One region of the Selenomonas sp. oral taxon 149 str. 67H29BP genome, then DNA from elsewhere that is predicted to be linked to it. Evidence: riboswitches for the same ligand, from Rfam matches in the RefSeq annotation. Region 1 holds a riboswitch; each other region holds the start of a gene.
The links. A riboswitch is a leader RNA that binds a small molecule or an ion and turns the genes downstream of it on or off. The one in region 1 is predicted to bind cobalamin.

Region 2: linked by a shared signal. The riboswitch ahead of HMPREF9166_RS03175 (TonB-dependent receptor) and the one ahead of HMPREF9166_RS04140 (TonB-dependent siderophore receptor) in region 1 are both predicted to bind cobalamin.
Region 3: linked by a shared signal. The riboswitch ahead of HMPREF9166_RS01450 (DASS family sodium-coupled anion symporter) and the one ahead of HMPREF9166_RS04140 (TonB-dependent siderophore receptor) in region 1 are both predicted to bind cobalamin.

The regions. Positions count from the first base shown of each region.
Region 1 is NZ_GL397087.1:862,066-866,311, forward strand. Features, by position in the region: gene HMPREF9166_RS04135 (ABC transporter substrate-binding protein) at 1-95, opposite strand, end outside; gene HMPREF9166_RS04140 (TonB-dependent siderophore receptor) at 247-2,181, opposite strand; cobalamin riboswitch at 2,467-2,703, opposite strand; gene HMPREF9166_RS04150 (TIM barrel protein) at 2,863-3,834, opposite strand; gene HMPREF9166_RS04155 (TonB-dependent siderophore receptor) at 3,837-4,246, opposite strand, start outside.
Region 2 is NZ_GL397087.1:655,994-660,239, reverse strand. Features, by position in the region: gene rpmI (50S ribosomal protein L35) at 1-126, shown strand, start outside; gene rplT (50S ribosomal protein L20) at 177-530, shown strand; gene HMPREF9166_RS03180 (RNA methyltransferase) at 581-1,411, shown strand; cobalamin riboswitch at 1,504-1,679, shown strand; gene HMPREF9166_RS03175 (TonB-dependent receptor) at 1,961-4,246, shown strand, end outside.
Region 3 is NZ_GL397087.1:301,137-305,382, reverse strand. Features, by position in the region: gene HMPREF9166_RS01455 (ankyrin repeat domain-containing protein) at 1-249, shown strand, start outside; gene HMPREF9166_RS01450 (DASS family sodium-coupled anion symporter) at 635-2,044, opposite strand; cobalamin riboswitch at 2,357-2,532, opposite strand; gene HMPREF9166_RS01445 (LysR family transcriptional regulator) at 2,831-3,775, shown strand; gene HMPREF9166_RS01440 (hypothetical protein) at 3,750-4,246, shown strand, end outside.

The DNA of each region.
Region 1 (4,246 bases):
TTCTGAGCCTGCCTGTCCGAAATACCACAGCCCGTCAAAGAGAATAACAGCATGAATATGCACGGCAGCATCACTGCACGCAGCCATCTGCTCATCGTTCCACAACTCCTTTTATCCCTCTCATGAAACTTGCCTCATTATTTTGTAAACTCCCCTCTCTACAGCGCAGAAAGGGGAGTTACTGTGTTATAAAGTTATGAGATACCCGAGCGACGCACCACATGGGAACGCTGCCGGAAGGAAACGTTAGAAGCTCTGCTCCACACCGACCATGAAGTTGCGTCCGGGTGCCGTCCACCACTCTCCGGGAGCGCCCCACTTTACATTCGAATGCTCGGCATAGAACTGGTTGAAAATGTTGTTCGCCTTGAGATATACCTTTGTTGCGTCGGCAATCTGATAGTTCATCGCAAGATCGACGACCCAGTAATTATCCGTCGGGAAAGCACCGCGTACCGGTCCCGGGCGTCCAACGATCCCGCGCGCAAGCAGCGACGCATCGAATGCACGGTTGCGGTAGTCGACACCGATGTTCCACTGATCCTCGGGCAGATAACCGTCTGCATTCACGCCTCTCTGCTCCGTCTTGCCGACATGCGTCCGTGTATAACCGAGGCGCGCGCGCAGATGCGAGTCAACGCGCTTCGCGAGCTGCAGCGACCAGCCATGGGCATCCTCATCGCCGACATTGATGTTCACGTATGTCACAGGATGGTAACCGATACGATCCTTCGAGTGGCGCTTGAAGTAGCTCGCCGTGAGGCTGAAACCTCTGCCAAAGTCACGGGCAATACCGATCTCCTTCGTGTTGCCGGACTCGGGCTTGAGGTTTGGATTGCCGTATGTCGGCGCATAAAGTTCATTCGGCGTCGGCGTGATGAAGTACGCACTGTAAGAAGCATAGGCGTGCGTCATCGGATCAATGTCATAGCCGAGGCTGACACTCGGGCTGTTGTGACTGCCAAAGGACGAGTTGCTGTCATGACGAATACCCGCTGTGAGTTTCAGCGTCGGAAGGATGTTCCACTGATCCTGCAAATAGAAGGAGCGATTGATGAGCGTACGATCATCAATGCTCACAACGCCGCGGTTCTTGATCGTCGTATCATCCTTTGTGAATTCAAAGCCCGCTGTCAATAGATGATCGCCGAGCTTCTTGTCGAATTGGTCGCTGAACCTCCATGTCTGAATATCGTACTCATCAAACGACTGCGCCGGCAAAAGTGTCCACCCATCAATGTAGTGACTGGTAAGATCATACGCATACTTACTGCGCGAAGCACTCATCTGATTCTTGGTTGTGTCATCGATTTGCACGTTCCAGATCAAATCACCATCCAAATAATCATAGTTTCCACGATTGACATTGAGCCCCTGCCGCTTTTCATAGAGTGCCTGATAGCGATCCGAGTCCTTATACGAACGCAGATTAAACGCAAGATAGGAGGCCTTGCTCAGCTGCTTGCCAAGATGCAGGCTGACGGAGTTTGCATCGAGCTTCGACGGCGTTGTATCGCCGTGTGCGTCCTTGAAGTCTCCGCTCTTATCCTTCTGGTATTTGATGCGCCAGTCCCATCCGCGCTCACCGCCCGCATTCGCGATGCTGTACTGCTGACGCCCATAGCTGCCGTAGCCGATGCCGAGCGTCGTCTTCATCCCCGATGCCTTCTTCGTGATGATGTTGATGACGCCGCCCTTCGCATCCGATCCATAGAGCGTTGACGCCGAGCCGTGCAGTACCTCGATGCGGTCGATGCCGCTAAGATCCTTCATCGCAGATGCCAAAGAGGCCGAAAAGCCCCCCGCATAGTTCTGGCGGACACCATCGATCAGAAGGACCACATGTTCCGACCCGTTGATGTAGAATTTATTGCTGTTGTTATATCCCGCCGGTGCATACGCATTGACCGTAACACCCGGTACATCGCGCAGTGCTTGCGTGAGGTCGGTGTAGTGGCGGCGCTCGATGTCCTTGCCTGTAATCACCGTGATATTTGCATCCGTCTTGAGTTCCTTATTCGGGGTTCTTGTCGCCGTGACGACCGTCTCCCCCAGAGTATGTTCATCTGCCGTATCACTCACATCGGCTGCGAATGCATGCCCGCCCATGGACAGCACGCTTACACTGAGGGCTGCTGTCAGAGCAGCTCCTAGCTTCTTCCTTGAACCCAATCGCTTCATCTCGTAATCTCCTCCTAAAACATTACACATTACTGCAGGGCAATACACCATCTATTCATCTGCTGCGAAGGGATGCACTTCGTCAGTCAGAGAAAAGCATATTCAGGAAACACTGATAAATTCGGCACAAGCATCTTGACGCATCTTTTTGATGCATGGCATGAATCATGGAAATAAAAATCCCCTTCCTGCGATACAGAAAGGGGATAGACTCACGAAAAAATATGATTTGGGCGCACAATATACGCTCACGATAGAATCCCTTCCCCGTCACTCGCAGGTACAAGCAGTGATTCATAACTAGGCAGTTCTCCTGGCTCCAGGTCATCGTTCACCTGCTCCTTCCCAGAGGACATTCCTCCAGTGGCAAATCGGGGCGGCAGATCATCTCTGCACGCCCTGCAGGCTCGCTCGCTGATACAGTGGCGGGACCGCTTCGGCATCGGTCTGCATGGCATACGGCCATAGAGCCTTCACCGAATTCTCTATTAAGTCTTTGACACCTAACTCGACAATATTCAGTTTTCCAGTAATTCAACCTATTGTACTATAGTACGAATTTATTGTCTTGTCAAGCGCAAACATACCAACAACACTAAATCCCGATATAGGGCACTACGAATACATGACAAAGCAGTGCTCGATAAAAGGGAAAAGACACACCATGCAGTGAACCTGAATCTATCGGTCGTGCGCTGCGGCGCGCTGCTGTATGCGCAGCTTACTCGCCAGATCATCACGGGAACGATGCTGGAACTCGTGAACGAGATACATTGGCTGGACAGTCTCGACGATACGGCGTGCCGCATCGGTATGAAACGGCTGATGCTGATCGACATGCATGACGTAGTCCATCGCCGCCTGCCAGTCGAGCGATGTCTTCCATCCTACATGCCGACGCATCATCTCCCGCGTATATGCCCCTGAGAGGGACTGGTGCAGGTGAATGCCATAGACGCGCTTTCCCAATTCTCCAAGCTCGTGGTAGATCTTTTTCACGTATGCCGCGCCCTCCGCCTCGCTCTGCAGATCCAAGTTCGTGTTCATCAGATGTCCCGTGTCGAACATGAAGCCCGTGTCGGGATAGCTGACGCGCTCCAAGAGCTCAGCGGCGAGCTGCGGTTTTTGAAAGGTCAGTCCCGGCCACCAGAGATTTTCAAAAAGGAGTTTGCAGCCCCTCGGTATCTCGCCGGCAATCGCATTGACAAGCTCGATGGCCGCGCGAACGACGTCCTCATCCGTGACAGAAAACATGCGCGTATACATCTCCGATGTGCAGTTATGTGCAACGTGGAAGACGAGATACTGCGGCTGACACTCTGCCGCCCGCCGCAGATTCTCCCGCCAGCCCTCCACCCAGTCGGCAACATCCAACGAGCCGTAGTAGCCTCGGATATTGTCCTCACTGCCGAACTCCGCCATGAGTGCGGTCCGATCCCCACGCCAAAAGTCAACCCACGTCGGCCAAAACAGGAGATGTACCCCCTTGATGTACGTGGATGGAAACAACGTGCGATCCCACGGCGCACAGAGCATGAACTCGATGCCGTCAAGCCCCGGTTCCTGCAGGATGGCAGGAAGAGCATCCGTATCGCCGTGAAGGATATGCTCCACATCGCAGTCCGCATTGGAGAGATTGGTTAAGGTAAGCATGGTCAGAACTTGTAACTGTAGCTCAGGAGGAAGTTGAACGGTGCAACATAATATTTTGTCCCTGAGTGCCCCACTGTATCATCACGGTTGAGCACGTTGTCAATGCGCAGATTGATCTCGCTGTGCTCATCGGGTGCATAGGCTGTGTTCCATGTCGTGAGCAGATACGGTTTAGAACGAAATGCGGGCTTGCTGTTTGGCGTCTGTACACGATCAGCAAGATAAGAAGCAGTGAGCGCAGATGTCAATTTTCCTTTGTGGTAGTTCACGCCTCCTGTCAGCTGAACTTTTCCAAATGTACGCACCCATCCAAGTTTATTCTCAGTATTCTTTGTCATCGGATTCTGCCACGTTACCCCCCAGTTGTAGGAGAAGCCATTTGCTCCCCGAATCTCATGGGAAAGTTCCACTC
Region 2 (4,246 bases), 210 kb from region 1:
AACAAGGCGTACAAGAGACATATTCTGGAGAAGAAGACGCCGAAGCGCAAGCGCAACCTGCGCAAGGCAGCACTTGCTGACAATTCGGACTACAAGCGCATCCGCAAGATGCTCCCCTACGCATAAACGGGGCAATGAAGAGAACCCTACGTGGGTAGGAAACAGGAGGAATTGCTATGCCAAGAGTAAAGAGCGGTGTTACGGCACACCGTCGTCATAAGAAGATTTTGAAGCTTGCCAAGGGCTATCGCGGCTCGCGCAGCAAGCAGTTCAAGAAGGCAAACGAGACCGTCATGAAGGCGCTTTACTATGCGCGCCGTGACCGTCGTGCAAAGAAGGGCACGTTCCGTCGTCTCTGGATCGCACGCATCAATGCAGCAGTGCGTGCGAACGGCATCTCGTACAGCCGCTTTATCGCGGGTCTGACGAATGCAGGGGTCGAGGTCAACCGCAAGATGCTTGCTGATCTCGCCATTGCCGATGCAGCGGCATTCACGCAGCTTGTGAACGTCGCAAAGGAAAATCAGTAAGATGGGAGCAGCCTGATGAGTCATCGGATTCATCAGGCTCTTTTTATACGATGAAAAAGATCGAGACAATCACGAGTGCGGAGAACCCACTCATCCGCCGCCTCTCCGTGCTGGTACGAAGTTCGCGCCGCGCCGCCAAGGAAAATGTATTCTTGGTGGAGGGACTGCGCCTTGCCGAGATGGCAGCGCGCTCAGACGGACAGATCCTACACGCCGTATTGACGGAGCGTGCCTTGGCAGCGGAGCGAGCTGCCATACTGGCAGAGCAGCTGCATCTGCGCGGCGTGCCGGTTAACTGTGTCCCGCCGCGGCTCTTTGCCGCCTGCGCGGAGACGGACGCGCCGCAGGGAATCCTGCTGCTGATGCAGCGTCCCCCCCGCAGATCATTGACCGATCTCGTACACGCGGCGGAGAAAGTACCGTTTTATCTGGCTCTTGATCGTGTGCAGGATCCCGGCAACGTCGGCATGATTCTGCGCACGGCAGATGCAGCGGGCGCAGCGGGCGTGATACTCCTGCGCGGCTGTGCGGATGTATACAGCAGCAAGGTCGTCCGTGCAACGATGGGCTCTCTGTTTTACGTTCCCTTTATCAGCGGCGTCGATGATGAGGAACTCCTGCGTTTCGCACAGGAGCAAAGCCTATATCTCTATGCGGCTGCGTGCGACGCCGATGCTGTGACGCATTTTGCAGCGGATCTGTGCCGCCCCACGATTGTCGTCCTCGGCAACGAGGCAAACGGTGTATCGGAGCGCCTCTTGGGCGCGTGTCAGCACCTCTACGTCCCAATGTGTGGGCAGGCGGAGTCGCTCAACGTCGCCTCGGCCGCCACAGCGATCCTCTATGAGTCGATGCGTCAGCGCAGCTACGCAGGGATATAATAGATATAGTTTTATCACATAGAACTATAAAAAGATTCTTTTATATTATTGACAAAATAAACTAATTTGTAATATCATAAGAGTGAAAAAATTCATATTGTAAGGAAACAGGTGTCGAAAGACTTAATAAGGAATTCGGTATAAGCCGAAGCGGTCCCGCCACTGTAAGAGGAGCCCCGTCATCGTATGCCACTGGAAGAAATTCTGGGAAGGTTTGACAGGGTGAGGAATCTGAGCCAGGAGAATTGCCTGCTTTAACATCACCGTCGATTCGGACGTTGTTCGGAATCGGTACCTGCGAGCGATGGGAAGGGGATCATCTCTGCTTCTTTGTGAAGCAGAGTATCTTCGGCAGGTTTGTTCTGCCGCCTTTTTGAAATGATATGACCGCCTTCGTTCAGAAGGCGGTATTTTTTTGAAAGGAGAGTCCAGTATGTTCTATACTATTGACTGAATATAATGACGGGATTATTTATTTTGGTAATTCTACAGAAATGAGGATAATCTATGTTGTCTCGACGGAAACAAAGACGGCTTGTGTTGGGCGTTATGGGTATGCTGTTGTCTGGTGCGCTGCATCATCCGATGATTGCCGCAGCAAGAGGTACCGCAACTGATACTGGCGGGGAAGAAGAACAGGCATCTGCCATGGTTCAGATGGAGCCGACATCATCGAGTCCTCCGTTGAAATATAGCACTTCTGATATCACCGTCGAGGCGAAGCGTCCCACATGGGAAGATATTCTCTCCCCCGGCACCGTGACCATTATACGCCCAGAGGAGTTCAAGGGCGAACAAAAGACACTGCCTGACTTTCTCAAGATGGTTCCCGGCGTGCATGTACGCGAGGTGCAGGGCAAGGGGCAGTATACGACGGTCACCGTACGTGGCTCGACGGCAGCACAGGTCGGCGTATTCGTCGACGGCGTGCTGACGAACCTCGGCGGCGATGCGGCGGTCGATATCTCGACGATCCCCGTCAGCAATATCGAGCGCATCGAGGTCTACCGCGGCTACATCCCGGCTCGCTTTGCGGGCACCTTCATCGGCGGCATCATCAACGTCGTGACGAAGAAACCGACGGGCGCACATGGATCCGCCGAGATTGGACCGAGCTCCTTCGGCGGGAAAAAAGCCTCCGTTGAGATCACAGCCCCCCTAGGTGCTGGCAGCCTGCTTTTTGGCTACAATCACGAATCGCGTGATGGTGACTTCCCCTACCGCAGCTATGCGGCGGAGCAGTTCTATACAAATACCGACATTGGACGACAGATCGTTGCGACACGGACAGAACTCCAAGGCTACCTCGCTATGACACCAGCAGGGAAAGCCGCGTTTGATATCGCACATGGCGCCGGAGCATGGCAGCAGAATGTAGATGATTGCATCCAGTGGCTGGAGGACAATGGGGGCCGGTTGGTTACTGCTGCGGATGATCCGCACCGCCGGCGGCAATACAATGACTACAGCAATTCGGATCTGCTTGTCAAATGGCAGAATGACGATTGGATGATCAAGGGAACATACAAGACTGTCGATCGGCATCTGCCCGACAGTCTCTGGGTCGATTATCGAAGTTATTTCGATATGATTCAGCCGGGGCTTCTCGTTGATAAATACGATCTCTATAAATACGACAAGCGGCATCAAAAAATCAGTGCAAAGGAGCTGCTCGTACAGCGCCGCTATATAGGAAAGAACTATGAATGGGGCTGGATGGTCGACTACCTCACCCAGAGCAAGGACTACCGCGCCGAGAATATTCACGACGGTCTGCGATACATGATTAAGATTCCCATGCGGGAGTGGAGCCGCTATCGCTCGAAGAAATACAATGTACAGGTGGACGGTACCTATCAGCTCAGCAAGAACAATATGCTCGACTTCCAGATGAATTACTCTCACGAGCGCATGAATATTGACGGCGATGGGCTTAATGAGGTCATCGATGACGTGCAGGCGGGTATCGGCAATCTCTGGGCACAGATGCGCAACCAGTTCGATCAAAATATCTTTAACTTGCAGCTGCAGGATACAATTACGCTTGACAAGAAGCGTTCATGGCAGCTGACGCCTGCCATCCGCTACAATCGTTCACAGATTATAGGATACAGTCAGTTCGGTCGATTCAATCCACTCAAAACATATCGCTGGGTTCACCCGGAGGACAGTCAGGTGGATTCCAAGGTGACATGGCAGCTCGCATTAAAAAAAGAATTCAACAACCACTTTACGATGCGTATGACGGGCGGCACCTACTTCCGCCTGCTCAATATGTACGAAATCGCAGGTGACGGCGCAGGAATCATGCCGGCTCCAATGGATTACAAGGGGAGCGGCGCGAAATTTCCACAGCCCGAGTATGGCAAGCAGTTTGATCTCAGTGCCATTTGGGACGGCAAGTTCCTTGGGGCAGATAATCGAACGACGCTCACATATTTCTGGCGCGATACACAGCGCATGCTCTACCTCTACCGTGCAGGACTCAACTACAGCTCGTACTTCAACGATATGCGCGGGAAGGCGCACGGCATTGAGCTGCAGACGAATTTCCACTGGAAGAAATTCGATCTCGACCTCGAAGGCACGTACCTCAATATAGCGGCGCAGCGCAGGGACTCCTCCCCGGGCGTCCATTATGATTGGTTCGAGGTGCGCCCAACCTATCAACCGAAGTGGGAAGGCAATCTCCGACTGACCTATCGTCCGACGGAGAAGTGGCTCTTCTTCGGTGAGGGACACTATGTTTCGCAGTACTACACGCACTATGCCATCCCGCAGGTCAGGGATCCTGTGGAAAAGGAACTTGCCGGCAGGCCGAGAGCGGCGTTGAAA
Region 3 (4,246 bases), 560 kb from region 1:
TTACTAAGCAGAGGGGCTGACCCTAATTACAATACGGATTTCGATTCTATGTGCAGTACGAAGGATGAGTGGCATATTCGGTCATCGGCGTTAAGCATGGTTTATGATGAGCTGTCTGTTGTAGGAGAAAAATACAACGAGGAACAAAAAGAATTGTTGTTGGCACATGGTGCAGAGCTATTTATAGATGGGTTCAATCCAAAAACCGGAAATATGGAGGAAACCTATGAAAATGGCAATTCGTACTGACAGCTGTGATAGTTCATACTGCTTAGTCAGCTGTACTTCATTACAAGCATATGGCAGAGCGATTTGATGAAGGTCAACCTATCACAGGAAAATAGGATGTCCGTCCGTACGTCTGAACGAAGAAAAACTCTATCATACAAGAGATCCCAGTCACTGTACTAGCGTTTGGGATCTCTTGTAGTTTTGCAAAGAATCATTAGCCATTTTCCCCTACACTAAGTCATAATTCTCTTATTCTGGAATTATATCAAGAATCAGTTACAAGAGGATATTATGACAGACTCAGGGAGCCTAAAAGAGTTTGTCGTCCTGTTTACGGGCAACGAGGGAGGGGAGAATGGTATATAAAAAGCCCCCACGTAGGGGGCTGCCAGTGATTTACTATTTACCAAAGGCCCAGGACTTTCCACCATGCCGCGCCGATTGTTAGGTAGATCAGCGTCGTAATGGTCGTCATGATGAAGCCGTTCTTCCACCATTCGCTTTGCGAGACATAGCCTCCGCCAAAGTAGATCGGGGCGCAGCCGTTGCCGTAATGCGTGAGGGAGATCGGCACATCGGCGAAGATGCCGAAGATGATGGCGACCAAAAGGGGCGGTGCACCGACGCTGACGCTGACAGCGATGAATGCCGCATAGAGGGCACTGATGCGTGCCGTGACACTGGCGAAGGCGTAGTGGATGTAGGTGTAGAAGAGCAGGATGATGAGGCAGGAAATAAGCCAACCGAAGCCGAGCGAGGAAATCGCCGCGCCCGCACCATTGGCGATCCATGTGATGATGCCCGATTTTGCGAGAGCCGAAGCGAGTGTCATCAAAGAGCCCATCCAGAACATCGCGTCCCATGCACCCTTTTCCTGGATGACGTCCTGCCAGTTGATGATGTCGAGTATCAGCATGAGGCAGACTGCGCCCATGGCAACGGGTGTCGCGTCGATGTTCGTGAGGCCGGAGCTTGCCCAGAGTGCGAGAGAGACGACGAAGATGACGGAAAGTCCCTTTTCCGCAAGGCTCATCGGCCCCATTTCGTAAAGCTCACGCTGTGCCAGATCCTTGGCGTCGGGAATACGCACGAGTTCGGGCGGCGAAAGTTTCATCATGACATAGGGGACGAGCAGGAGCGCGATGAGTCCCGGCACAATTGCAGCGCTCGCCCAGCCCATCCACGTGACCTGAACGCCCAGCGTCTTCTCGGCGAGCGCCACGCAGAGCGGGTTGCCCGCCATCGAGGTCACGAACATCGTGCAGGTCACGGCGTCTGTATGGTAGCCGACCTGCATGAGGTAGGTGCCGATGCGGCGTGCGCTCTCACCGGGTTTTGAGCCTAGAGCCTCCGCGAGTGAACGCACGATTGGATAGAGAATGCCGCCGCCGCGCGCTGTGGCCGAGGGCGTTGCGGGCGAGATCACAAGCTCGCTCAGGGCGATGGCATAGCCGAGCGACAACGCGCTCTTGCCGATTGCCTCGATGATGCGGAAAGCGATGCGTTTGCCGAGTCCGCTCTTGATGAAGCCGCGGGAATAGAGGAACGCACAGACGATCAGCCAGATCGTGCTGTTGCCGTAGCCTGCCAAGGCATCGGACGTCTTTAGCAGGCCTGCCCATGCGGAGAAGGAAATCGCGATGAAGGCCACCGCGCCGATCGGCAGCGGATGCAGGATAAAGCCCAGCACTGTCGCGATAAAGACCGCAAGCAAATGCCAGGCAAGTGGTGTGACTCCGTCAGGAACCGGCAGGAACCATAGGATGAGTCCGACGCCGATCGTGATGAGTGCATTTCTTCTCTTCGTGTTCATGTGTTCACCCCATCAAAAATATGAGTTCTCCGCCGCAGTCCCCTTTTGCCGAAAGCATTTCCTGCGACGCCCATGGAAGCTGTAGATTTGCAGAGCATACGTCCGAGGCCGGCGGGAAGAGGGCAGTTCTGCGTCCTGAACGTTCACAAATAAAAGCAGCCCCTTTCTGCAAATGAGAGAAGAGACTGCAAAATATCCTTGCCTTGCCGCGTGCAGCGTCACAGCGCATAAAACCGCCGTCGAAAGGTCACCGCAAAGATGCGGATCGATCCAGCGCAAGACACAGATCCCCTTCCCGTCGCTCGCAGGTCAGACGGTGATCGTCGATCAGGCAGTTCTCCTGGCTCCAGTTCATCGCTCCTCTGCGCCTTCCAAAGTTTCCTCAGTGACGTTTCCTGCAGATTCGCTCGCTGACACAGTGGCGGGACCGCGCCGGCTCTTCCGGCTTCTCTATTGAGTCTTGCGACACCTGATTCATCAGTATGCTGTTTGTCGTGATGATGGCTTCCGTGAGGAAGAATATCACTGCTTCTGCCTATTGTCAAGAGAGAGGCGGAAGGAGTCGAATCATCGGCTTGACTGTACGCGCTGATTGACGTTTAGATGTTTGAATACGCGGTGTTTTATGGTAGAATGAGCGTCGAATATACCGGCCTTGGCAAAGGTGTTTTGTTGCGGCAATTTTGTATGTTCGACTTTTTATGTGTCCAATTTCATTTTACAATGAACGAGTTCTTCTCTACATTTTTTTGAGTATTTCGTACTTGCCAATAAGGATAGATACGGATGGAGCTAAAGATATTCACGACGTTCAAGACAATTGTACGCACGGGCAGCTTTACAAAGGCGGCACGTCTCCTCAGCTACACACCATCAACGATTACATTCCACGTTGCGCAGCTGGAAAAGCTCGTGGGGGTACCGCTTTTTGAGAAAAGTGGGCGGCGCATGATCCTGACAAAGGCGGGCGAGGCACTGATTCCATATGTGGACGAGGTGCTTGCTGCGGTGAAGAAGATCAAAAGCTTTCAATACGGCATTGCCGCCTATCAGGGGACACTCACGGTAGGTGCGCCGGAGTCGCTGCTCTGCTTCCGTCTGCCCCCACTGCTCCAACATCTTCATGCACATGCACCGCGCGTCGATCTGCGCCTGCGTTCACTCACGAGCCGTGATGTTGTTGCGTCACTCAGTGAAGGGAAGATCGATGTCGGTCTCGCGTACACGATTCAGGAAAGAGATAAGGAAAGTCTCGCATTCTGGATGTTTGAGGAAAATCCCGTGCATTTCTACACCTCGGTTGATGCGGCTGTATGGTGCCCGAACTTTCGTGAGCGGGAGATGGAGATCAACGAGATGCCGCTGATCACGATGCCGCATCCGGGTGAGATTCGGCAGATGGCAGATGACTATCTGCGGCAGCGGGGGATCTCGTTTACGAATATGATTGAGCTGCGAAGCACGCAGACCATCATCAATCTGGTTGAGAACGATATGGGGATTGCGCTACTGCCGGATCATGCGGTGCGGGAGCGCATGGCTCTCGGCCGGCTGTCTGCCGCGCAGTCGGATCCGATGACTGTCACGTCATACTACGGGGTTCATCGGAATAAATGGCGCAGCCCTGCAATGAATCTTTTTCTCGAAATCCTTGAGGAAGAGAGTGGACTCTCGGGTGGGGAGGCACTGCTGCGTTACGGGGAGGATGCGGATGCAGCCAATCGTCGCTGAGGACATTAAAGACTTTGATACGAGCCTCGACAGACTGTGGGCACGACGCGATCTCGTCGTCGTTGCGGCAGGGGCACTCATCTGTTTTCGCTCCATTTACCGGCGCGCACGGCAGATCGGAGCACTCGGGCAGTTCCGCTATGCTGCCGTGCGGGCAGAGGATTATGTGCTCGGAACGGCGGAGGAAGCGATCCGAGATGCGGTGCGGGATGCCGCACGCCTTCCTGGCACACGCGCGGTCGTGATCTATCTCTCCTGCCTCGACATCCTCACACGCCCAGATTTTTCAGACATCGAGCGCACACTTTCTGCGGAGACGGGCTGCATCGTGCGCTGTTTCTTTCGCGGGCCTCTGGCAAAGGCGGATGGCATCCGTCACGAGACTGCAGAGGAGATCCTCGCCGCACTGCCGCCGGAGGAGGGGGCGGTCACGGCATCAGCCCAGCTGCCGCCGCCGATGAGCGATACGGC